Regions from separate parts of the Staphylococcus sp. Ze2 genome, predicted to be linked through region 3. Evidence: riboswitches for the same ligand, from Rfam matches in the RefSeq annotation. Region 3 holds a riboswitch; each other region holds the start of a gene.

Region 1 (8,261 bases), 730 kb from region 3:
TCGACATTTGGCATAATATTCTAATTAAGAGGCTAGGACAACGGTAGATGTCTTAGCCTCTATAATTTTGGTTAAAAGATTCTTTGATCTAATTAAATAAGCCTTAAGTATAGGCAATATCGGACAAATTCAATTATAAATACATTCTAAATTTCTAATTAAATTTGATATTATAAAAACAATAAATAAGATTTAATAGCAATGTCATGTTGCTAAAACTTGCACTTTTTTTAAGAAAGGAAGCATGCCAACAATGCAATATTTATATATTTTTGTAGGAGGCGCTGTCGGTGCTTTACTCAGATACTTGTTTTCATTTATAAGTGTTAATTCTACTTTTCCTATTGGCACATTTATCGCTAATATTTTAGGCGCATTTCTAATGGGGTTTCTTGGGACACTGACTTTACAATATTACAAGAATAATCCACTTTTTAAAAAAGGTATTACTACAGGCCTGTTAGGTGCAATGACTACCTTTTCAACATTTCAATTTGAGCTTATACATTTATTTGAGCAACAAGCTTATTTAGCTGTTTCTATTTATGCAATCAGTAGTTATGTTTTAGGAATACTCTTATGCTATATTGGGGTTAGATTGGGGGTACGTTACTCATGATTAACTGTTTATTAATCATGTTAGGCGGTGGCATAGGTGCAGTTATCCGTGGTTTTATCACTAATTTTTTTAATCGCAAATTTAATAGTGTATTACCAGTTGCAACGCCTTTTGTTAACATAGTAGGTAGTTTTATCATTGGGTTCCTATTAGGTTCGGCACTTAAATTAGATTGGATTGAACCCTTTGTAATCGTTGGTATTTTAGGCGGTCTTACTACCTTCTCTACTTTGTCATCTGAACTCGTCCAACTATTAATGACTAAAAAGAAATTTACTTATTTCATCATTTATTCAGTACTCCAATATGGTGTTTCCTTTTTAGCTTGTTTATTAGGTTACATGCTTTAACGAATAACCTAAAAAAGTGCATTATAATAAAGCCACAAAATCATTAAATTGTATTTGTGGCTTTTTATGTGCTTCACATTACCTATGTCTGTTAATGACAGTCTCATCAAGTCTGTATTAATATTGTTGTATATCGTTCGTTAATGACCACTGTATTTTGCAGGATCTGGTCCAATTCTACGTTCTTCATTGAGGTTATCTAATTTTTCTATTTGTTCAGCTGTTAAAGCAAAATCAAATACATTAATGTTCTCTTCTATTCTAGAAGGAGTAACTGACTTCGGAATTACTACTACACCATGTTCAATATTCCATCTAATAATTACTTGAGCCGGTGATTTACCCACTTCATTAGCTACTGCATTTACCGTTTCATCTTCCAAAATTTGTGCGTTCATTAACGGCGACCATGACTCCATATGAATATTTTGAACTTCAAGATATCTATTTAAAGATGATTGTAATAAATATGGATGGAATTCTACTTGATTTATTACTGGTTTAATTGAAACTTGTGCTAATAAAGCTTCCAAATGTTCAATATTAAAGTTACTTACACCAATATTTTTCACTTTATCATTTTTATAAAGGTCTTCCATACCCTGCCAAGTATCAATCATCAATGCTTCATCAGTTCCAGGCCAATGCATAAGATATAAATCTAAATAGTCTAAACCTAATTTGTTTAAACTTGTCTCATAAGCATCAGCAACATTTTGTCGACCATAGTCATCAAGCCATAATTTAGAAGTAATGAATAAGTCACTTCTTTTTAATCCTGTTGAAGCTAATCCTTCAGCAATACCTTGACCTACTTTATCTTCGTTTTCATAAATCATTGCTGTATCAATATGTGTATAGCCATTTTCAATTGCATGTTTTACTGATGCTGCACATTCATCATTATTCTCCACGCGAAATGTGCCCAATCCAACAATCGGCATCTCATTACCATTATAAAATGTAATATTTTCCAAGTTAAAATCCCCTTTTTATTTTGTTAATTATTATACTAATCAATATTCCCAAATATATAAATAAAAATGCCTATATGTTTATAATTAATTTGTGGTTAAATTATTTATAAATTTCTATAATCTACAAAAAAACTGTCAACAAAAGTCTAATTGCTTTTGTTGACAGTTTATACTAAATAGCATTATTTATTATCAAAATATAAAATTTGTATCTTTAGTTAAATGATTCAATTTCATCCATAACACGTTGTAAATCTTCAACGTTATATTGAATGCGACCATGGAATACGAATTTATTAAAGAATTCATCCAATTGTTCTGGACCAACTAACACTTTGGTGTTTGAACTTTGCGCATAGTTTGAAATTGTTACATCGCCTTCATTTTTAGGGTTGAAATATAAAATTGTTGTTGGTGTGAATTTTAAATTCAATTCTATTTGAATATCACCAGCTAGTTTCTCAATATCATTTAAATGAGTCGTGTAATTAACAAAAGATAATGAATTTTCATCTTCATTTTGATCTAATACAAGTGTTTGTGGTTCTTGTCTATCAAGGTCCAACGTGTTAAACACTTGTTCCATTGTTGGTTGCTCTTTAAATTGTGCAGCACTCACACCATTATATACATGACCCTTTAATAATTGAGAATCAATGATATATAAACCAGTACGCGTAAGTACTAAGTGGCTAATGCGCTGTACATCATTAAATTCATTCTTAGGTAAAAATATGTTCGCCATAATGTGCATATCTTCTGGGCGAATTCTTTTCTCATTTACTAATCTTTCTCGAATACCAATAAGTCTCATATCAGTTACATATTCACTTTGATTTTTAGAGAACAATTTTAATGCATCAATTTCTCTATTTTTCGAACTAACTGTAGCATTATATTCTTCTTTTTGCTTTGTTACTGTTTTTTTATTTTCAATTCTTTCTTTTTCTAATTCTTCCTCATGCTCGTCGCTTAGTTTTTGTTCTCTGGTTTTGTATTGTTCCTCTACCTTTTGTTGTGCTTTCTTTTTACTTTTCAAAGCAATGATAAATAAAATGAAACAAATTACTGCTACAACAATTGCCACAATTAAACCAATCTCTAATGGTCCAAATGAATTCATAACAAAAAACGCTCCTTTATGTGTTCAGTAACTTAATTATAATAGATAAACATATAGTATTCGATAGTAAAGCTAAAAATATTTTTACTCTAGTTAAGCTTTAACTGTATCTTTTAATAAATTAATTTTATCTAACTTTTCCCATGGTAATAATACGTCTGTACGACCAAAATGACCGTATGCAGCAGTTTGTTTATAAATAGGATGTTTCAAGTCTAACATTTTAATAATTCCAGCTGGTCTTAAATCAAAATGTTGTCTAACTGCCTCAACCAATTCATTTTCTTTAACTTTTCCTGTACCAAATGTATCTATAGAAATAGAAACAGGTTCAGCTACACCAATAGCATATGCAAGTTGCACCTCACATTTGTCTGCTAATTCAGCAGCAACGATATTTTTCGCTACATAACGTGCAGCATATGCAGCAGAACGGTCTACTTTAGTCGGATCTTTACCACTAAAGCATCCCCCACCATGGCGTGCATAACCACCATATGTATCAACAATTATTTTACGTCCAGTAAGCCCAGCATCACCTTGTGGCCCACCTATAACGAAACGACCAGTAGGATTGATATAAAATTTGGTATTCTCATCTAAAAGTGTTTCGGGTACCGTTGGATAAATGACATGTTTTTTAATATCGTCTTGAATTTGTGCTAATTCGATATCTTCGGCATGTTGTGTTGACACGACAATTGTATCAATACGATGTGGTTGATCTTGTTCATCATACTCAACAGTTACTTGTACTTTACCATCAGGACGTAAGTAATTTAATATTTCATCTTTACGTACATCTGATAAGCGTTTAGCAAGTTGATGTGATAAGAAAATTGGTAACGGCATGTAAGTATCCGTTTCGTTTGTAGCATAACCGAACATCAAACCTTGGTCACCCGCTCCAGTAGCTTCAATTTCCTCTTCTGATGCATCTTCACGATACTCTAAAGCTGTATCGACACCTTGAGCGATATCTGGTGACTGTTCGTCAATTGCCGTCAACACTGCCATTGTCTGGCTATCGTAACCGTATTTAGCACGTGTGTAACCTATCTCTTTAATTGTTTCTCTAACCACTTTTGGAATATCAACATATGTTGTTGTTGATATTTCTCCTGAAATAAGCGCCATGCCAGTAGTTACTGTCGTCTCACAAGCAACACGTGCATTTGGGTCATCTTTCAATATTTCATCCAATATAGCATCAGATACTTGATCCGCTATTTTATCTGGATGTCCTTCTGTTACCGATTCTGAAGTGAATAATCTTCTATTGTAAGTCATAATTTGCTCCTTTAGTTTTTAAATTACGAAAATTCTCTCTCTGTTGAGCTCATTAAAAAAGCCTTCTACACTATCAATAAATAGAGAGAAGGCCTTATACGTCCATTCGCTCTTATCGTTCAGACGATATTTGTCTGCAAACGGTTTGGCACCTTTCTTCCTATTAAGAAGAGGTTGCTGGGCTTCATTGGGTCCATGTCCCTCCGCCACTCAGGATAAGAGAATCCGTTAAGTCCTATAGTACAGAATCAACGATATAATGTCAATTTTACATTTATTAATGGTTATTTAAAATTCCTTTTAAATTGGTATGGACTATTAATATATATGTGTTATACTCTGTAATTGTAAAGGCTTACAATAACTAAATAGCGTTGGAGGGATTAGTATGGCTGTAGATACATACACTTATACAAACAAAATTGAAAGCATTTTAGACAAAAAATCTTCATTATTTCAATTATCTACAACACAGTTGTATAACAAGATTTTAGATAATGATGAAGGAGAACTCACCGAATTAGGTGCAATTAACGCTAGAACAGGTAAATATACAGGTCGTTCACCAAAGGATAAGTTTATTGTAAATGAGCCATCTTATAGAGATGATATTGACTGGGGCAACGTTAACCAACCGATTGAAGAAGAAACATTTTTAAATTTATATGATAAGGTACTAAACTATTTAGACAAAAAAGATGAACTATATGTATTCAACGGTTATGCCGGTAGTGATCACGACTCACAATTAAAATTAACTGTTGTAAATGAATTAGCTTGGCATAATCTATTTGCTCAAAATATGTTTATACGCCCTAGCTCAAAAGAAGAAGCGCAAGAAATCAAACCAAACTTCACAATTATTTCAGCACCTCATTTTAAAGCCGATCCAGAGATTGACGGCACAAACTCAGAAACATTTATCATCACATCTTTCAAACATAAAGTCATCCTCATTGGCGGGACTGAATACGCTGGTGAAATGAAAAAAGGTATTTTCTCCGTAATGAACTATTTACTACCTAAAGATAACATTATGAGCATGCACTGTTCAGCTAACGTTGGAGACAAAGGTGACGTTGCTTTATTCTTTGGTCTTTCTGGCACTGGTAAAACAACACTATCAGCGGATCCAACACGTAAGCTAATTGGCGATGATGAACATGGTTGGAATGAAAATGGTATTTTTAACATAGAAGGTGGTTGTTATGCAAAAGCAATTAACCTTTCTTATAAAAAAGAACCTCAAATTTATGACGCTATTAAATATGGTACTATTTTAGAAAATGTTGTTGTAGATGAAGATGGTGACATTGACTTCGATGATAATCAATACACTGAAAACACTAGAGCAGCATATCCAATAGACCATATTGAAAATATTGTAACCCCATCTAAAGCGGCTCATCCTAATACAATTATTTTCTTAACTGCAGATGCTTTCGGTGTTTTACCACCTATTTCAAAACTGTCCAAAGATCAAGCAATGTATCATTTCTTGAGTGGATTCACTGCTAAATTAGCCGGTACAGAACGTGGCGTAACTGAGCCAGAACCTTCATTCTCTACATGTTTCGGTTCACCTTTCTTACCTCTAAACGCTAAAGTTTATGCTGATTTATTAGGTAACCTAATCGATCAACATGATGTAGATGTTTATCTTGTAAACACTGGTTGGACTGGTGGTAAATATGGCGTAGGACGTCGTATAAGCCTAAGTTACACAAGACAAATGGTAAATCAAGCAATTACAGGGCAATTAAGAGATGCTGAATATATTAAAGATGATATGTTCGGTTTAGATATTCCAGTCGAAGTTGAGGATGTCCCTCAAACACTATTGAATCCTATTAATGCTTGGAGTAAGCCAGAAGCGTATAGAGAACAAGCTCAAGATTTAATTAACCGTTTCAATCACAACTTTGAAAAATTTGGAGTAGAAGTTGATGATTTAGCAACACGTGGTGGGTTTAAATAATATTTGTTAAATTATATTATATAGTAAAGAGGATTGGGCGTTAACGCCCAATCCTCTTTATTTATTATATTTTATTCTCTTCGACATCTTTCATCCACTGTTTAATTTCATAAAGCGTTTGTTTTAGAGCGAACGGTCTAGGTACATGACCTTCCGACATTTGATAAAACGTACGATAAGTTGTTCCCTTTTCCTCTAATTGCTGTGCTAAATAATAGGCATGATGAATACCTACTTGTTTATCTTTTCCACCATGAACAATAAATATGGGCGGGCTTGACTTAGTAATTTGAGCTAATGCATCTCGTTGCTGATAGGCAGCAGCTTGCTTTTTAGGATGACCAATCATGCGTTTCAGCATGCCTCTTAAGTCGACGCGTTCTTCATACATTAAGTATATATCAGATACTCCACCCCAGATAATATAACTTGAGATTGGTAATTCTTGAAATGTGAGTAAACCTTGAAGTCCACCTCTTGAAAATCCAATCATATGAATGTCCGCATTAGGGTATTTTTGATGCAATATACGTATAGCGACCGTGACATCATTTAGATCCGCCCCATAAAATTCATCTTTACCCTCACTGCCATTATTCCCTCTATAATACGGACCAAAGACTAAAGTGCTTGTATCTGCAAACTGCATCATTCTAGCTGCCCTCACTTTACCTACCTGACCTTTGCCACCACGTAGATAAATCACAATTCTTTTTACATTTTTTTTCGGCGTCATTATTAAGCCTCGAACTTTTAAATTATCGACACGATATGTGACTTCATCAAATTTATGATGCATTGATTCAATTGGCATACATTTTCTATTTATAAAATCCAAGTGATATCACTCTCTCTAAACAGTGTAAAATCGCATCGTCCTTCAGCAAATAACTTTTGTTACTCTCTGGAATGTCAGCTATATCCTTATAAAATAACGGGCCATTTGTTTCTAAATAATCCACTTGATGACTTATCTCTGATACATTTACCATAAATACATCTTTTGTAAAACATAAACCATTCGTACGTTGTACTTCATATTGTGCAATATACTCACATTGCGCTATCGTTGCTCCTGTTTCTTCAAACAACTCTCGCGCAGCAGCTGCTTCACTTGTTTCTCCGTCTTCTTTTTTACCGCCGGGGAATTCAATGCCACGTAATTTGTGGTTTGTAAATAGCAACTGATCTTTATATTTCGGAATAATGAGAACATGATTTCCGTCAGCAATATCTTCTTTATCTTTATATGATAAATATACGTTGTCATTATCTTTATCTTTAAACTTCATATACATCACTCTTCCCCTTATTATGTTAAACTAACTATGCTAAAGCTAAGTTATTTGTTGGAGGCAAAATTTATGAAAACTATATTTCTTGGACTCATTCATATATATCAACGATTTATATCACCATTAACGCCCGCAACTTGCCGTTTTTACCCTACTTGTTCTGAATATACAAGAGAAGCAATTCAAGTATATGGTGCATTCAAAGGTACGTGGTTAGGTATTAAACGGATTTCAAAATGCCATCCGCTTCATAAAGGCGGTTTTGACCCAGTACCCTTAAAGAAAAAAGATGACAACAAAGATTAATAAATTCTTGTTAATCTTGTACTTTTAACCTTTGGAGGCTCAAAATAAATTGAGCCTCTTTTTAATATACCTGCGCGGTCAACCATATCATTCTCAAAATAATAACCTTCTGGTGTAATATCACTTGGATAATTAGAAAATTGCGCTAGCATCGCAGTAAAATATCTACTTAATCCATACTCATACATGCCACCTATAACTATTTTTACATTTTTATCATTAAGCATTTTAATGATATCCATCACTTTATCAATCCCACCCAACCTAAAAGGTTTCAATACAACAACATCTATAGCGTAATTATCTAGAATCTCTAGAATGTT
Region 2 (8,261 bases), 1.1 Mb from region 3:
GATTCCGAGGCATAAATGTATGTCTCGGTTTTTTTATGTATTTAACTATCAATAGTTGTGGTTAAAATTTTAAAAGAAATACTAAAGTTTCAGCTAGATAAATCTGTTAGGGTTAGATTAATATATGGAATCGTTAATGCAAAAATTGATTTCTATGATTTTAGTCCACGAGAAGATTCATCTAATTTTTTATCAAGTATAGTATCACAAATAAAACCCGACACATAACTTATACACGTTTTCATCTATATTGAAATGAAAATGCATATAACATAATTGTCGGGTTTAAAAATGATAAAATATCAATAGCGAAAATGATATTCCATACATGTGATATATCAATAAATAGAGCTATAAGAAAATCTATGTCTCTAATTATTTTAAGCTCTCCCATCACAGTTAAAATTAACAATTGGAAACTAATAACATTAAATTTTCAAAGTAACAATGGTACCTTTGGCATTTAACTTAGCAAATATATTAATTATAACTTAATTATATTTTACACCTTAGAATTGTTTAATTCAAACTTAACTGCTAGGAAATACTTTATTACACTTTCTGTTAGTATTAAATCTAAATACTAATTAATTTCGACTTATTTTTTGAAATTTTTATCAAACCAAAGTAAATAGACGATAGCACCTACTGGTACCCCAACCAATGGTGTTGTAACCATACTCACAACAAACATACAGGCTATAATTGATAATACATCATTAGTTCGCCACTTCTTGTTTAATAAATAATTCCACATTTCTTTTAGGCTCACTTCAATTCACTCCTTAATATTTAAATTTTATTTATTAATAAGATGCGTTTTAACTTACAAATAGCTAAAATGTCAAAACGACATCGATTCAATGTTGTCGATAATTCAATGATAACATGTAATAAAGTAGATAAAACTAACACTGTTGTCACTTTTTAAATAGTTCAATTAATTAATAATATGAGTTAAATTCATCTAATAAATACTCAAAATCTCAGAAAAGCACTAACTATTCAAGCTAGTGAATAGCTAGTGCTTTTTTATTTTTATAGAGTCTTTAACAAAGAACACACAAAAATCCCCTTTAACCATTAAGGCAAAGGGGATGATAACTATTTCGATATTATTTTGCTGGAACTACGGCACCATCATATTTTTTATCGATTTCATCTTTAATTTCTTTAGATTGTAATACTTCCATCAATGCTTTGATTTTTTTATCATCTTTATGTCCTTCTTTAACAGCAATTAAATTAGCGTAAGGATTGTCTTTCGCTTTCTCTAATACAATAGAATCATCTTTAGGACTTAATTTTTGATCGATTGCAAAATTAGAGTTGATAATTACTGCATCAGCATCTTCATTTTGATAAATTTTCGGTAAGTATTCTGCAGATTGTTTATTATTAAATTTGATATCTTTTTTGTTTTCTACGATATCATCAAATTTAGCATCTTCAATCTTCACACCATCTTTTATTTTAATTAATCCTGCATCTTGGAAGAATTTTAAGAAACGGCCTTCTTCAGCTGGATTATTAGAAACATAAACAGTGGCACCTTTTGGTAAATCTTTTAGACTCTTATATTTTTTAGAATAAACAGCCATTGGTTCTAAATGAACATTACCTGCTGATTCTACTTTATATCCTTTATCTTTTTTCTCAGTTTTTAAGTAAGGTGTATGTTGGAAAAAGTTTGCGTCTAATTCACCTTTATCTAATAATTTATTCGGTGTTGTATAATCATTAATTGTTTTAATCTTCAAATCATAGCCTTTATCTTTTAATAATGGCTTGGCTTTTTCTAAAATTTCAGCATGAGGAGCTGGAGAAGCACCTACTGTAATTTTTTTATCTTCACTGCCACCACTATTTCCACAAGCTGCTAAAACAAGCGCTAATACAAGTACAGAAGCTAAGCTAAATAATTTTTTCATATAAAAAGTCCCCCTTTTTAAGATTATCTCTTATCAATTTTATTAGTAGCCCAATCACCAATAAATTGAATGATGAACACAATAATAAGGATTAAAATTGTTGAAACAAAAATAACGTCATTTTGATTTCTGGTGAAACCTGTTAAATAAGCTAGGTTACCTAAGCCACCTGCACCAATAACACCGGCTACTGCAGTAGATCCTACTAAAGCAATCGCTGTGACAGTAATACCTGAAATTAATGCTGGCATCGCTTCAGGTAATAATACTTTTTTGACTACTGTCCAAGTAGTGGCACCCATTGACCAAGCTGCTTCAATAACGCCTTTATCAATCTCTTTAAATGCAATTTCTACAAGTCTGGCATAGAAAGGCGCCGCACTAATGATTAAAGCTGGTAATGCTCCTGTTGGACCACTAATCGTGCCTAAGACTAAACTTGTAAACGGAATTAACAATAAGATTAAAATAATAAATGGTATCGCTCTAAACAAGTTAACTATAAATGAAACAACAGTATAGAAAACTCTCGCTATAGGTGATTTGCTTTTAGCTGATAAAAAGAGTAAAACACCTAATATTAAGCCTAGTACAAAGGCAAAAATTGTCGAAATAACTGTCATATAAATTGTTTCGTATGTCGCTAACCAAACTTCGTCCCAACTGACGTTTGGCATTGTAAACATCTCGCGGAGGATGTCACTCAATGAATTACCCATGTCTTAACACCTCCACTGACACATGCTGTGCTTCTAAATCATTTTTAAACTTTTCGAATTTTTCTGAATTTACATCGCTCAATTGAATTACTAAGAAACCAAGTGAACCATCTTTTGTATGTTTAATATTAGCTTCTAATATATTCACATCGATGTTATGCGTTTTCGTTATGTATGACACGAGAGGTTGCGTGGTATTATTCCCTGTGAAATTCAAACGAACAACATAATCATCTTCATTAAGTGACACTAAGTCGCTAATAGATTTATCAAAATCATCATTTAAATCATCTTTAACAAAACGTTTTGTAACCGCATGTTGTGGATTCTCAAAAACTGTGGAAACTAGACCTTGTTCAATCACACGACCGTTTTCCATAACAGCTACTTCGTCACATATGCGTCTAATGACATGCATTTCGTGTGTGATGATTACAATTGTTAAATTTCTTTCTTCTTTAATTTTCAATAATAATTCTAAAATTTCATCTGTTGTTTGAGGATCTAATGCACTTGTCGCTTCATCACAAAGCAATACAGTTGGTTCGTTTGCTAACGCTCGCGCAATGCCGACACGTTGTTTTTGACCACCTGACAGTTCTGAAGGATACGCACTTTCTCTACCTTTCAGTCCAACAAGTTCTACTAATTCTTTTGCCCGTTGTTTTGCTTCACGGCGAGGCACACCCGCTATTTCCAATGGAAATGTAATATTATTTAATACAGTACGCGACCATAGTAAATTAAAATGTTGAAATATCATGCTCACTTTTTGACGCTTTTTTCTTAACTGTGATTTTGATAGCTTACCAATTGTATCTCCATCGATAATGACGTCTCCTGAAGTTGGTTGTTCGAGATTATTTAAAAGTCTAATTAAAGTACTTTTCCCCGCACCTGAAAAACCAACTACTCCAAAAATCGAGCCTGATTGAATACTTAAATCAACATGATCTACAGCCAGTACGTCCTGTTTTTTCGTTTTGTACTTTTTGACTATTTGATTTAACTCAATCATTCTGTTTCCTCCTTGTGTTGCTAATCCTTCAATTAAAAAAATGCTTTCTCTATGTTCACCGAAGTATAGAGAAAGCAAAATCGCTTCTCTCATCTTCTAAAGTTTTAAAACTTTATGTGAATTGGCACCATTTCTATTAAAGACGGTTGCCGGGCTTCGTAGGGCACATCCCTCCACCTCTCGTGATAAGAGTTTCATTATTTAATTATTTTTAATCCTACCATCGTACTAATATTTCGTCAATAACTATTTTAAATTTTCTAACAAATAAGGCACCGATTGAAATGCATAAATCCTTTTTTGCTCTTCACCTTTTGACATTACTAATAAAACTGGTACAGATTGAATTTCATACATTTGACTAAAATCAGGATGAAAGTTTAAGTCCATTTTTATTATAGGTAATTGCAAAATATCATTAGCAATATCTAGCATACGTTCAGAAACCTTACATGTCCCACATGTTGGTGTATAACCAAAGATAAGATACTTATCTTCATTTATATATTTATTGACGTCAACGCGTTGTTCACTTGTTACATTCATGTTAATAAACTTACCCTCTCAGCTATATAATCCAATCTTGCTTTCGCCACCTTTTCTTCATCCTTAACTATAAAACCATGTTTTTCCAATACTCTAGATAAATATGGTTTAGGACAACGAGCGACTTCGCAATATTGTTTATCTACTCTTATATGTCTACTTTCACTTAAATAGCGTTTGAACCATTTTCGTATTCTTTCACCTTCATCATCCGAATCAACAAGAATATACACTTGTTTGTCATATAAAGTATCAATCATTTCGTCTAATTTATCTACACCCATCGTTCCATTCGTGCAAATAATTTCTATTGGCTGATCAATCACTTGTTTGACACGCTTCTTGTCTGACTTTCCTTCGACAACAATTACTTGGTTCAGTATCGTCATGACATCCACCCTCTAAATGTTGATAGTAAATCTTTTCTACTTAGTTCTTCACAATCCGTAGTGACAATAAACATAATTTACATAGTTAAAATATTTCTTATTATTACAAACATAATTTATCATTATTTTAAGTTGAGGTGAACTTGTTAGACTTATAAAATTGATAAATCTTCAATAATCCTCAATGGTATGAAAAAACTCCAAGATAGTTATATCATGGAGTTCAGTGTTATATTATTCGCCAATCATTTCTGAATATTGCTCTGCAGTTAATAATTCATCTATTTGACTTTCGTCACTTAGTTCAACTTTAACCATCCAAGCTTTTTCGTAAGGTGATTCATTTACGAATTCTGGGCTATCTTCTAACTCATCATTAGATTCAACTACTTTACCTGATACAGGTGCATATAGTTCTGAAACAGTTTTTACGGATTCAACACTACCAAAAGTGTCGCCTTCATTAATTTCGTCATCTACTTCTGGTAATTCAACAAATACGATATCGCCAAGTTCACCTTGAGCGTATTCAGTGATACCAATTGTTACTGTATTACCTTCAACTTTTACCCATTCATGTTCTTTAGAATATTTTAATTCACTCGGTACTGCCACGAGAATCCCCTCCTAAATGATTTTACATATTAATGATGCCATATGCATACCATACAATCAACTATTTATTAACATGTTAATACTATTATAATGTTTTCATAACAATAAATGAAGCGTTTACATACATTACTTATAATTCACTTACAGAGATTGCTCTATTTCCAAAAGAGGAATTAAGATAACCATGTTGCCTTATATTGATCTTCTTTAAAACCAACTGTAACTTTATCCCCAGAAATAGCTAATGGTCTTTTGACCAACATACCATTTGTTGATAATAAATCTAACTTTTCATCATTAGTAAGGTCACTCATTTTGTCTTTAAGACCCAATTCACGATATTTAGCTCCATGCGTATTAAAGAGTTTATTTATATCGATATCTGTCGCCTCTAAGATTTCTTTAAACTCATTTTTAGTGGGCGTATGTTGCACTATATCGATTGGTTCAAAGCTCACACCGTAGTCTTGTAAAAATTTCGCTGCTTTTTTACAAGTAGTACAATTAGGATATTGGTAAAATTTTATCATTATTCTGTACCTCCTATAACTAGTTAACATTAATATATCAAATTTATTGCTAAAACGCTCTAATAAATAAGCTGATTTTTTTTATAACTTTAAAATGTCCGTTATAATAAGCTTAATAATATTTTTAAAAAGGAGAAAATTATGAAACCTATTAATACAAATGATGCATTTAAAGAAACTGTACAAAGTGATAACCCTGTTATTGTAAAATTCGAAGCTGGCTGGTGCCCTGACTGTAAAGCAATGGATATGTGGATTGACCCTATCCAAGAAAAATACAATGATTACGACTGGTTTACAGTTAATCGTGATGAGCTGGAAGACGTTGCAGCTGACAACGACGTGATGGGCATCCCAAGCTTATTAGTATTTAAAAATGGTGAGAAATTAGCTCACTTACACTCAGCTAATGCGAAATCACCAGAACAAGTAGAAGCATTTTTAGCAGAAACATTTAAATAATTGATTTATAAATGAGATATTTCATCTCATCTTGATCGGCTGGGACAAATTAATTGTCTCAGCCTTTATTATTATATTGGTAGTATTTTTAAAGAACCACTACTCAATTTATTGAGTTAGTGGTTCTTACACATGAGTTTATACTCAGGTGTTCCATTTTTGAAAATCAGTGGTTCTTAACCATCAACATGAATTTCAAATCAGATAAAGCCACTATTAGTTTTAGTCGAGTTTGACAAAGTATGACGACGAAGCCTTTTTGACATTTGAGTATATAATCATAAAAATTAGGAATGGGCATACGAAGTCAAATTTCACTTTTACTTTCGTATACCCATTCTCTATAACTACTTTAAAATTTTTCTATTACTTGATCGACATGACGTTTTCTATATGGCATCTCATCTTGTAAATCTGTGAGATACAAGAAACCAACGAGTTGTTCATCATCTCTCACATTAAATATCGACCTTATTTCGGGTGTGAATATATATGCTGGTGATTTCCAACACGTGCCAATTCCCGCTTCATGCAACAATAACATTAAATTTTGTGCGAAGGCTCCAAATGCCATGTTATTCTCTAAATCTTCTCGTTGTCTAGGGTCTCTTTTTAAAATTAAGGCAAGCATGCCACCTAGATTTGTAACAGTGTTATAATGATTTTCTTGTTTTTTATCTAAATTAGGAAACGCAACTTCTGAGAGTTGTTTACTCATAGGACCTAAGCGTTCTTTAGCAATATGAATCACTCTCCAAGGCTCTCTCATGCCATGATTGGGGGCATCTGTTGCTTGCTGTATCGCTTGGTATAGTGCGTTATCATCTATTGTCATATCTCTTTTAAAAATCTTAATACTTCTACGATGTGCAATTGCATCTTGTAGTTCCATGGATTATCGCCCTTTCATTAGTGATAATTATTTTCAATTATAAATCAGGCGACCACTATTTTCAAACTACTCGTATAATTTAATTTGTTGTTTTAATGTTTCAACATGAATTTGGCCAGGCGCTTTTGGTGCGTCTAAGCAACCATATGAAACTGATCCTCCAAATAAACCCTGAGCAGTTCTTGAAATTAATCCAAGCTTAGACATCGCTATACCAACAACATGTTGGGAAACCGTGTCTGAACTCTCAGACATTGCATTTAATAGATTCAAGACATCTTGTTTATCATGAGGCATAACAGCTACTTTTAAATAATCTGGTTCAAGTTGATGCATTTTATAATATAAGCGTTTTAATACTTCCAATTTAGGTGTTTTTTTAAAGTTATGCTGCGATAATACAACTTCTAAATTTTTGCGATGCGCTGATTCTATTAATGATTGGTATTTTTCTATTGGCATCATTTCTTCATATTCAATATCTATCATATCAATATAATCTAATGGAATTATTTTTTCTAGCGCATTTAAGTATTTATCATTTGCTAATTGACCCTCTCCACCTTGAGTCTTCGTTCGATAAGTTACTAACAATTTTTTATTTAAGTTTAAATTGTATATATATTCAGCAATTTTTGCTACATGTGTCTCATCAAAAACTGACCACTGGTCTATTCTTAGTTCTATAATATCTATAGAGGCTTGATATTGTTTTAAATCTTCAATTGTAACTTGTTCGAGTTCATTTTCAGGTGCAATTGTAACAGCTATATCAACTTTGGCCATGTTTAAACTTCCTTTTACTTTAGTAATATTTAAATTATTGTATAACAATTTCTAAAAATAATACAATTAAAAAACATATAAATTACTCCGTGAAATGATTTAAATTATTTTTCTTGGGTAAACATGAATTAGAAGTTTTTTTAGGAGGTCATAAAATGGCAGTAAATTATGAAACGAAAGCAACAAATACAGGTGGACGTAACGGCCACGTTCAAACTGACGATAAAGCAATTGACGTAGCAATTGTACCACCAGCTCAAGCTGATGCTGAAAAAGGTACAAACCCAGAGCAATTGTTTGCAGCAGGTTATGCTTCATGTTTTAATGGCGCATTTGATTTAATCTTAAAACAAAATAAAGTGAGAGGCGCTGA
Region 3 (8,261 bases):
TCATTTTGGTATCCAGAAATTCCAAATTGGTTATCGGCATTAGCGTGTATTTTATTACTAATGTCATTCAATTTACTAAGTACAAGATTGTTTGGAGAGTTAGAATTTTGGTTTGCGATTATTAAGGTTGTTACTATTATCGCATTGATTATTATAGGTATTGTTATGATTGTAATGGCTTATCAAACACCATTTGGACATGCAAGTGTTTCTAATATTTATAATAATGGGGGGATTTTTCCAAATGGTATGTCAGGATTTTTAATGTCATTCCAGATGGCTATTTTTTCTTTCCTAGGTATTGAAATGATTGGTATTACAGCGGGAGAAACTAAAAATCCCCACAAAACTATTCCACAAGCTATTAATAATGTACCGTTTAGAATTTTAATATTTTATATCGGTGCACTAGCAGTCATTATTTCTATTATACCTTGGAATCAGTTAGATCCAGACAATAGTCCGTTTGTTAAAGTATTTGCGTTAGTCGGTATCCCATTTGCTGCAGGGATTATTAATTTTGTTGTGTTAACTGCAGCGGCATCTGCTTGTAATAGTGGTATATTTGCAAATAGTAGAACATTATTTGGATTAGCAGATAGAAAACAAGCGCCACCTAAATTCCAAGTAACGAATCGTAGAGGCGTACCTGTTACAGCAATATTAGTAACATGTACATTATTGCTCTTTGCAGTATTACTAAATTATTTTATACCTAATGCGACAACTGTATTTGTTTATATTAGTACGGTTTCTACAGTATTAAATATATTTATATGGACATTGATTATGATTGCGTATTATAGATATACACGTGCTCGACCTGATTTACATAAGGGAAGTAAATTCAAAATGCCTGGTGGTAAGATAATGGCGTTATGTATCATTATATTTTTTGCTTTTATTTTTTGTGTATTATTTGTAAATCCAGAGACACGAATAGGTGTTATTTTTGCGCCGTTGTGGTTAGTTGTACTTGCAATTATGTATAGACAGTACAAAAAACATGCAGTCTAATAACTTTTAACTTTGAAATATACACGTCATGTATTTTTATGATTGGAGTGAAGAATGTGAGTAAAAAAATTATTATGGATTGTGATCCAGGGCATGATGACGCGATTGCGTTAATATTAGCAGGAGCTAAAAATAGTACGTTAGATATATTAGCTGTAACAACAGTGGCTGGTAATCAATCAGTTGAAAAAAATACGAAAAATGCTTTGAATGTATTGGAAGTAATGGGAAGAGGAGATATTAGTGTATCTGTTGGTGCTACAAGACCATTGATTAAGCCAGCTTCATTTGCATCACAAATACATGGTAATAGTGGATTAGATGGTCCGAAATTACCAGAAGTACCTTCGTTAAAACCAACGCAAAGTCATGCCGTTGATGTAATAATTGAAACACTAAAACAGAGTGATGAACCTGTAACACTAGTGGCTACAGGCCCTTTGACGAATATTGCAACGGCTTTAATTAAAGAGCCAAGTATTACACAATATATAGATTCTATAACAATTATGGGTGGAGGAACCTTTGGAAATTGGACGCCTACTGCAGAATTTAATATTTGGGTTGATGCTGAAGCGGCAAAACGTGTATTTGATTGTGGCGTACCTATTAACGTGTTTGGTTTAGATGTAACACATCAAGTGTTGGCGACCGATGCCATCATCAACAGATTTAAAGCTATAGATAATCAAATTGCAAAATTTGTAGTGGAACTTTTAGAATTCTTTAAATCTACATATAAAACACACTTTAATATGGATGGTGGCCCTATACATGATGCTTGTACTATTTTGTATTTATTAGAACCCAATTTATTTACCATGCAACACACACATATTGATATCGAATACCAAAGTGCACTTACCTATGGAACGATGGCTGTTGATTTAAATGATATTACAAATAATGAAAAAAATGCTTATTTTGCGACTACTGTAGATGTTGAACGCGTATGGATATTAATGGAAGATATACTTAAAAGTTATGGTGATGCCCAATAACTAATTAGTGAAAATTTAAATGAGAGTTGTATGTACACTGTTTGGTCGTGCTTCAATACCTGTAAAATAATAATTGTACAGTTTTAAGTTATATGTGGAAGCAGAAATAAGAAATAGTTTATAGATTTTTACGTCAAACTAAAGTATGAGGTGCTTTTTAAGCGTATTATTAGTTTTTTGGAGCTATAAAAAGTATACTTATGAACTAATAATAACTATTTAAAAGGTGATTCATTTAGTGAAAAATACGTTAAAAACAATTGTACTATTAATCATTATAATCGTTCCATTTATTTTCTTAATGATGAATATGGATTATATACAAAAAAGTATAAATGAAAATTTTTCAGAAATCAGAAATCAAAATAATACAAATGAGCGCTCGACATCTTATACAGATTTTTTTGATCGAAGCAGAGAAACTGAAAATTTCGGTGAATATGAGTTTAGCGGTTTTGATGGGAAGCATTATGGAATAGATTATGATTTGCCTGAAGATACGCCAGTTAAAACTGCAACAGATGGCAAGGTTACTCGTACGTTTGAGAATGACTTAGGTGGCAAGGTAGTGCAAATAGCTGAAACGAACGGACAGTATCACCAATGGTATATGCATTTAAACCAATTTAAAGTTAAAGTAGGAGACAATGTACAAGCGGGAGATGTAATTGCACTCTCTGGTAATACGGGAGAACAAACGACCGGATCTCATCTTCATTTTCAGAGAATGAATGGTGGGATCGGTAATGATTACGCGGAAGATCCTAAAGATTTTGTTGAAAATTTACCAGATGGTGAGAAAAGTCTATACGAACTCAAATAACCAAAGCGTTTATTATAACATCATTATAAAAAACTACCGTTTACCCTAAAGTGTTGATAGGATAAGCGGTAGTTTTACGTTTGTTTACGATAATTATGGTTGTTTACTGTAGTAACTCTTGAAGCACAATAGCTTGATTATGTTTTTTATCTTTAGCAGCAAATAATAAAATAATATCTTTATCAGTCTCAGAAACTTTATTTTGCAATTCTTCAAATGCTTGTTTTTGATCAATATTTTCACGGAGTTCCTTCTTGTACTTTTCTTTAAAAGCAGCATATAACTTGGTGTCATGGTTAAACCATTTTCTTAATTCGGAAGTTGGCGCCACTTCTTTTATCCAATGATCTAAATGTGCATCGTCTTTGGCTATACCTCTTGGCCATACGCGATCTACAAGTATCCTTAAGCCTTCTTGTTGTTTGTCTTCATAAATTCTTTGAATGTATATCGTCATATAATAAACCTCCTCAAATGTTTACCTATTAGTTTAATCATTACCTTTAAAAATTGAATGAAAAACGTTTACGGATAAATATGTACTTGTTATATAAAAGGGTATATTAATAAAAATGACTATAGGAGTGACCGTAATGACTAAATTTGATCATATTCAGCCACCTGGCCAGTTTAAATATCGGGATGGCCAAGTTTTGATAAAGAATTATTATGAATTCACTTGTGATAATCGAATTTATTTTACAAATACAGCGCATAAAGACCTAGAGGATCAACAATATCAATTTAATATTGAGATTTTATCAGACATAGATAAATATGGATTGGCATTAGATTTTAATGAAGTTGATAAATTATACCAAAAAGAAATTGAACCATATCTAGATGGTCAGTTGGTAAATGATACGTTACCCGAAATGAATACAACTGCTGAAAATATTGCTATATGGATATGGGAACAATTTGAAAAAAATTTACCTAAGAACAACCAATTGCAAAAATTGGAATTTTTTGAAACGGCATCTCAAGGGCTTGTCCTAACAGCAAGTCTAATGAAGCAATGAAATTGCAATTTTGTTTTACTAACATTTTCTTTCCTTGCAATAATATCATTAGGAAATATGTGAATTATATATAGAAGTAGGTAGACGAAATCGAATTTAAAAATTGAGATTTCGGTTGCCTACTTTTTATATTGCAATATTTTAATAGTAGGTGGGTAATTTTAGTTGCTATCTTGATAAAAAAATTTCTCGAAGATATAAAAATATTTGAGGAAAATACAGAAACAATATTCTGAAAATTAAGGAAATATGATATATTAGTATTTATTTCAGCTTAGGGGGAACTTCTATGATTAAAGTAAGTCCAAAACAATTTTTATATAATGTACTATCTGGTGTAGCGATTGCCATAGTAGCAGGGTTAATACCTAACGCTATTTTAGGAGAATTATTCAAACTTTTCGCTCCTAAGTACCAGGTTTTTCAAACATTATTACAAGTAGTAGAAAGTATTCAATTTACTGTACCATTATTAGTTGGTGCACTAATAGCAATGCGGTTCAATTTATCACCTTTAGCAACGGCTGTCGTCGCGAGTTCTGCTTTTGTTGGGAGTGGCGCAGCGCAATTTAAAGATGGTGCTTGGATGCTTGTAGGTGTTGGAGATCTTATTAACACAATGATCACTGCAGCAATTGCTGTGTTTTTAATATTAGTCGTTGGTGAAAGATTTGGTAGTTTAACGTTAATTATTCTGCCGACCATTGTCGGTGTGATAGCGAGTTTTATAGGTGTACTTATATTGCCATATGTCCAAATGATTACAACTGGTATTGGCAATTTAGTCAATACATTTACAGAATTACAACCAGTATTGATGTCTATGCTTATTGCATTAGTATTTAGTTTTATAATTATTTCACCTATATCAACTGTAGCAACTGCATTAGCTATAGGTATTAGCGGTTTAGCTGCTGGGTCTGCTTCACTGGGGATTGTGGCATGTGAAGGTGCATTAGTTGCAGGTACGTTAAAAATAAATAGAGCTGGTGTGCCTTTAACAATCTTTTTAGGTGGTGTGAAAATGATGATACCTAATATGGTAAGGCATCCTATTATTCTATTACCAATTTTCTCTAATGCACTAATCACTGGCTTTGTTGGTGCGCTCATAGGAATTGGTGGAACAAAAGAATCAGCAGGTTTTGGAATCATTGGGCTTGTTGGGCCAATTAGTGCATTTAGATTTATGGAACATTCAATATTATTAAACTTAATGTATGTATTTATTGCATTTTTTGTAGTTCCGTTCGTAATGGGATATTTGATAAATACGTTTTATATGAAAACATTAAAGCTATATGATAGAGAAATCTTCAAATTCTTGGCGTAAAATTATAAATAATGTTTAAAATGTATCGTTATTTCTGTAATATAATGTAATGTTTTGAATGATGGACAAAAGAAGAAAATATATTAAAAAGGCCACAAAACAGTGGTCTTTTTAAATTTCAGACAAAAAAATTTGCAAGTTTTACTCCAAAGTATAAATTTTTTGTCCTTTTATTATTTTACAGTTGTGTAACAAAAAGATTTGCTGTAATAATTCAGACTACGTAAGATTATTCGATGATAAAGTTATGAAGCTTAATATAACAGCAATATACACAATATAATTTGAAAATGATGTGAGAATTATGCATTACAAAACAAAACAGCGATGTTTCAATGTTACAAAGTATAGTTTCTTTTGTAACGTTTTGTTATTGAAGTGTAATATAAAAAGGCGAAATATGTGTTATATTATTTGTGGCGAAAAAATAAAACATAAAAATTAATCGATTACAGCACATACGATAAATAATTTAACGAAAATATAATTTTACTTAAAAAGATTTTAATTGGAGGATTTTTTAATTATGAAGAAAACAATTTTAGCATCATCATTAGCAGTAGCATTAGGTGTAACAGGATACGCAACAACAGCAGACCACAATCAAGCTCACGCTTCAGAAGAAAATATCGACAAAGCGCATTTAGCTGATTTAGCTCAAAACAATCCTGAAGAATTAAACCAAAAACCATTACACGCTGGCGCGTATAACTATAACTTCGTTTTAGGTGGAAATGAATATACATTCACTTCAAATGGTCAATCTTGGTCATGGAATTACACAGCTGCAGGTGCTCAAAGTGCAACTTCTAACTCAGTACAAGACGTAACTACTCAAGCAACTACAAACACTAACGAAACTTCAGCTAGTGAAGTAAGTGCTCAAAAACAATCAAGCAATACTCCAGTAGCAGCAGTTGAAGCGCCTAAAGCTTCTTCTAATACAAGTGTTAAAACTGCTCAAACAAGCACTACTTCTAAAACAACAACTACAAATACATCAAGCATTGATGCCATTGCTAACCAAATGGCAGAACGTACTGGTGTATCAGCGTCACAATGGAAAGGTGTTATCCAACGTGAAAGTGGCGGTAATGGAAGTGCGGTTAATGCGTCATCAGGTGCATATGGTTACTTCCAATTATTAGGTCATGGTGAACATGCAGGTATGTCAGTTCAAGATCAAATTGACACAGCAGTAGAAGTTTACCAATCTCAAGGTTCTAGCGCATGGGTTGGTTGGAACTAATTAATAAATATTAAGGCTGAGAGCGACTCAATTGAGTCGCTCTTTATTTATGTTGACATGTTTGAATATTCTGATAAAATTAATGGTAATTTAATAAACTTATCCAGAGAAGCTGAGGGATTTGGCCTGATGAAGCTTCAGCAACAGACTTTGTTATAAAAGTACTGTGCTACTTCCAACAAGCAATAATGCTTGAAAGATAGGTGACATGTGTAACTATATGCCACACAAGTCGGCATATAGTTTTTTTAATAGGAGGATTTTTATGACAATTTCAGATAGATTGGCACAGATACCAGATAGTTATTTTGCAAGAACAATGGGCCAGAAAGTAGAACATGGTCCATTACCTTTAATTAATATGGCTGTAGGTATTCCTGATGGTGAAACGCCCAAAGGAATTATTGACTGTTTTGCTGATGCGCTACGTCAGCCCGACAATCAAAAGTATGTTGCTTTCCATGGTAAAGACTCATTTAAACAAGCAATAGTAGATTTTTATCAAAGACAATTTCAAGTTGAATTAGATAAAGAAGATGAGGTATGTATTTTATATGGTACTAAAAATGGTCTTGTAGGTTTACCAACATGCATCGTGAATCCAGGGGAAAATGTGTTGTTACCAGATCCTGGATATACGGATTATAAAGCTGGGGTATTACTTGCTGATGCCCGACCACAACCACTCGTTTTAGAACCTCCTTATTATTTGCCTCAGTGGGACAAAATAAGCAAAGAAATATTACTCAATACTCGTTTAGTTTATTTGACTTATCCAAATAATCCGACAGGTTCAGTTGCTACAAAATCAGTATTTGAGGAAGCGATTGAGCGTTTTAAGGGAACAAAGACAAAAATCGTTCATGATTTTGCATATAGTGCTTTTGGTTTCGATGCTAAAAATCCTAGCATATTGCAAGCAGAAGGAGCAAAAGACTTAGCAGTAGAAATTTTTTCATTATCAAAAGGCTACAATATGTCAGGATTTCGAGTGGGTTTTGCAGTAGGAAACAAAGATATTATACAAGCATTAAAAAAATATCAATCACATACACATGCAGGTATGTTTGGCGCATTGCAAGACGCAGCAACATACGCTTTGAATAATTATGACGCTTTTCTAGAAGAGCAAAATATAGCATTTAAACGTCGTAGAGATGAATTTGAAGCTAAACTACAACAAGCGGACATACCTTTTGAACCAATGAAAGGTGGCATTTTCTTATGGTTACGTACGCCGAGAAACTTTGATGGGGAAAGTTTTGTTGATTATTTATTACAAGAACAGTCAATCCTTGTTGCGCCAGGTATACCATTTGGAGAACATGGAAAAGATTATGTGCGTATTTCTTTAGCATTAGATGATGAATCATTATTAGAGGCTGCAGAAAGGATACAAGCGCTTAAGCATCTTTATGAATAGAACAAATCTGATTGGAGTGATTAACTTATGACAAGTATTAAAATTTTTGGAGTAAGAGAAGAGGATATACCTTATATTAAGGCATGGTCAACAAAGCATAGTGTAACTGTCGATTTAGATGAAGCATTACTATCATCAGAAACTGTCGATCGTGCAAAAGGATTTGATGGTGTTTCGATATCACAGCAAATTCCTTTTGGTGAAGATGTATATCGCAAGTTGCATGAATTTGGAATTAAGCAAATTGCTCAACGAAGTGCTGGTTTTGATATATATGATTTCGATTTAGCTCAAAAATATGATTTAATTATTTCTAATGTGCCATCTTATTCACCGCATTCTATTGCTGAATACACAGTGTCACAGGCGCTTAATTTGGTTAGAAACTATAAT

What was found. A riboswitch is a leader RNA that binds a small molecule or an ion and turns the genes downstream of it on or off. The one in region 3 is predicted to bind S-adenosylmethionine.
Region 1: linked by a shared signal. The riboswitch ahead of metK (methionine adenosyltransferase) and the one ahead of ACM591_RS02825 (aminotransferase class I/II-fold pyridoxal phosphate-dependent enzyme) in region 3 are both predicted to bind S-adenosylmethionine.
Region 2: linked by a shared signal. The riboswitch ahead of ACM591_RS11055 (methionine ABC transporter ATP-binding protein) and the one ahead of ACM591_RS02825 (aminotransferase class I/II-fold pyridoxal phosphate-dependent enzyme) in region 3 are both predicted to bind S-adenosylmethionine.

The regions. Positions count from the first base shown of each region.
Region 1 covers NZ_CP183486.1:1,398,460-1,406,720, reverse strand. The annotation lists gene ACM591_RS06530 (hypothetical protein) at 1-24, shown strand, start outside; gene crcB (fluoride efflux transporter CrcB) at 254-619, shown strand; gene ACM591_RS06520 (fluoride efflux transporter FluC) at 616-969, shown strand; gene ACM591_RS06515 (aldo/keto reductase) at 1,110-1,946, opposite strand; gene ACM591_RS06510 (nuclease-related domain-containing protein) at 2,161-3,069, opposite strand; gene metK (methionine adenosyltransferase) at 3,163-4,359, opposite strand; SAM riboswitch class I at 4,469-4,581, opposite strand; gene pckA (phosphoenolpyruvate carboxykinase (ATP)) at 4,748-6,337, shown strand; gene ACM591_RS06495 (alpha/beta hydrolase family protein) at 6,402-7,175, opposite strand; gene ytkD (RNA deprotection pyrophosphohydrolase) at 7,159-7,635, opposite strand; gene yidD (membrane protein insertion efficiency factor YidD) at 7,702-7,938, shown strand; gene menC (o-succinylbenzoate synthase) at 7,935-8,261, opposite strand, start outside.
Region 2 covers NZ_CP183486.1:2,355,798-2,364,058, forward strand. The annotation lists gene ACM591_RS11040 (VraH family peptide resistance protein) at 599-772, opposite strand; gene ACM591_RS11045 (MetQ/NlpA family ABC transporter substrate-binding protein) at 1,116-1,931, opposite strand; gene ACM591_RS11050 (methionine ABC transporter permease) at 1,955-2,650, opposite strand; gene ACM591_RS11055 (methionine ABC transporter ATP-binding protein) at 2,643-3,668, opposite strand; SAM riboswitch class I at 3,755-3,860, opposite strand; gene ACM591_RS11060 (thioredoxin family protein) at 3,915-4,214, opposite strand; gene ACM591_RS11065 (toprim domain-containing protein) at 4,211-4,603, opposite strand; gene gcvH (glycine cleavage system protein GcvH) at 4,838-5,218, opposite strand; gene ACM591_RS11075 (arsenate reductase family protein) at 5,392-5,748, opposite strand; gene ACM591_RS11080 (thioredoxin family protein) at 5,890-6,210, shown strand; gene ACM591_RS11085 (nitroreductase) at 6,563-7,102, opposite strand; gene aroD (type I 3-dehydroquinate dehydratase) at 7,169-7,888, opposite strand; gene ACM591_RS11095 (organic hydroperoxide resistance protein) at 8,044-8,261, shown strand, end outside.
Region 3 covers NZ_CP183486.1:669,577-677,837, forward strand. The annotation lists gene ACM591_RS02790 (amino acid permease) at 1-1,017, shown strand, start outside; gene ACM591_RS02795 (nucleoside hydrolase) at 1,074-2,018, shown strand; gene ACM591_RS02800 (M23 family metallopeptidase) at 2,320-2,841, shown strand; gene ACM591_RS02805 (DUF488 domain-containing protein) at 2,945-3,298, opposite strand; gene ACM591_RS02810 (6-pyruvoyl trahydropterin synthase family protein) at 3,435-3,863, shown strand; gene ACM591_RS02815 (PTS transporter subunit IIC) at 4,153-5,196, shown strand; gene ACM591_RS02820 (transglycosylase family protein) at 5,723-6,445, shown strand; SAM riboswitch class I at 6,542-6,651, shown strand; gene ACM591_RS02825 (aminotransferase class I/II-fold pyridoxal phosphate-dependent enzyme) at 6,711-7,868, shown strand; gene ACM591_RS02830 (D-lactate dehydrogenase) at 7,896-8,261, shown strand, end outside.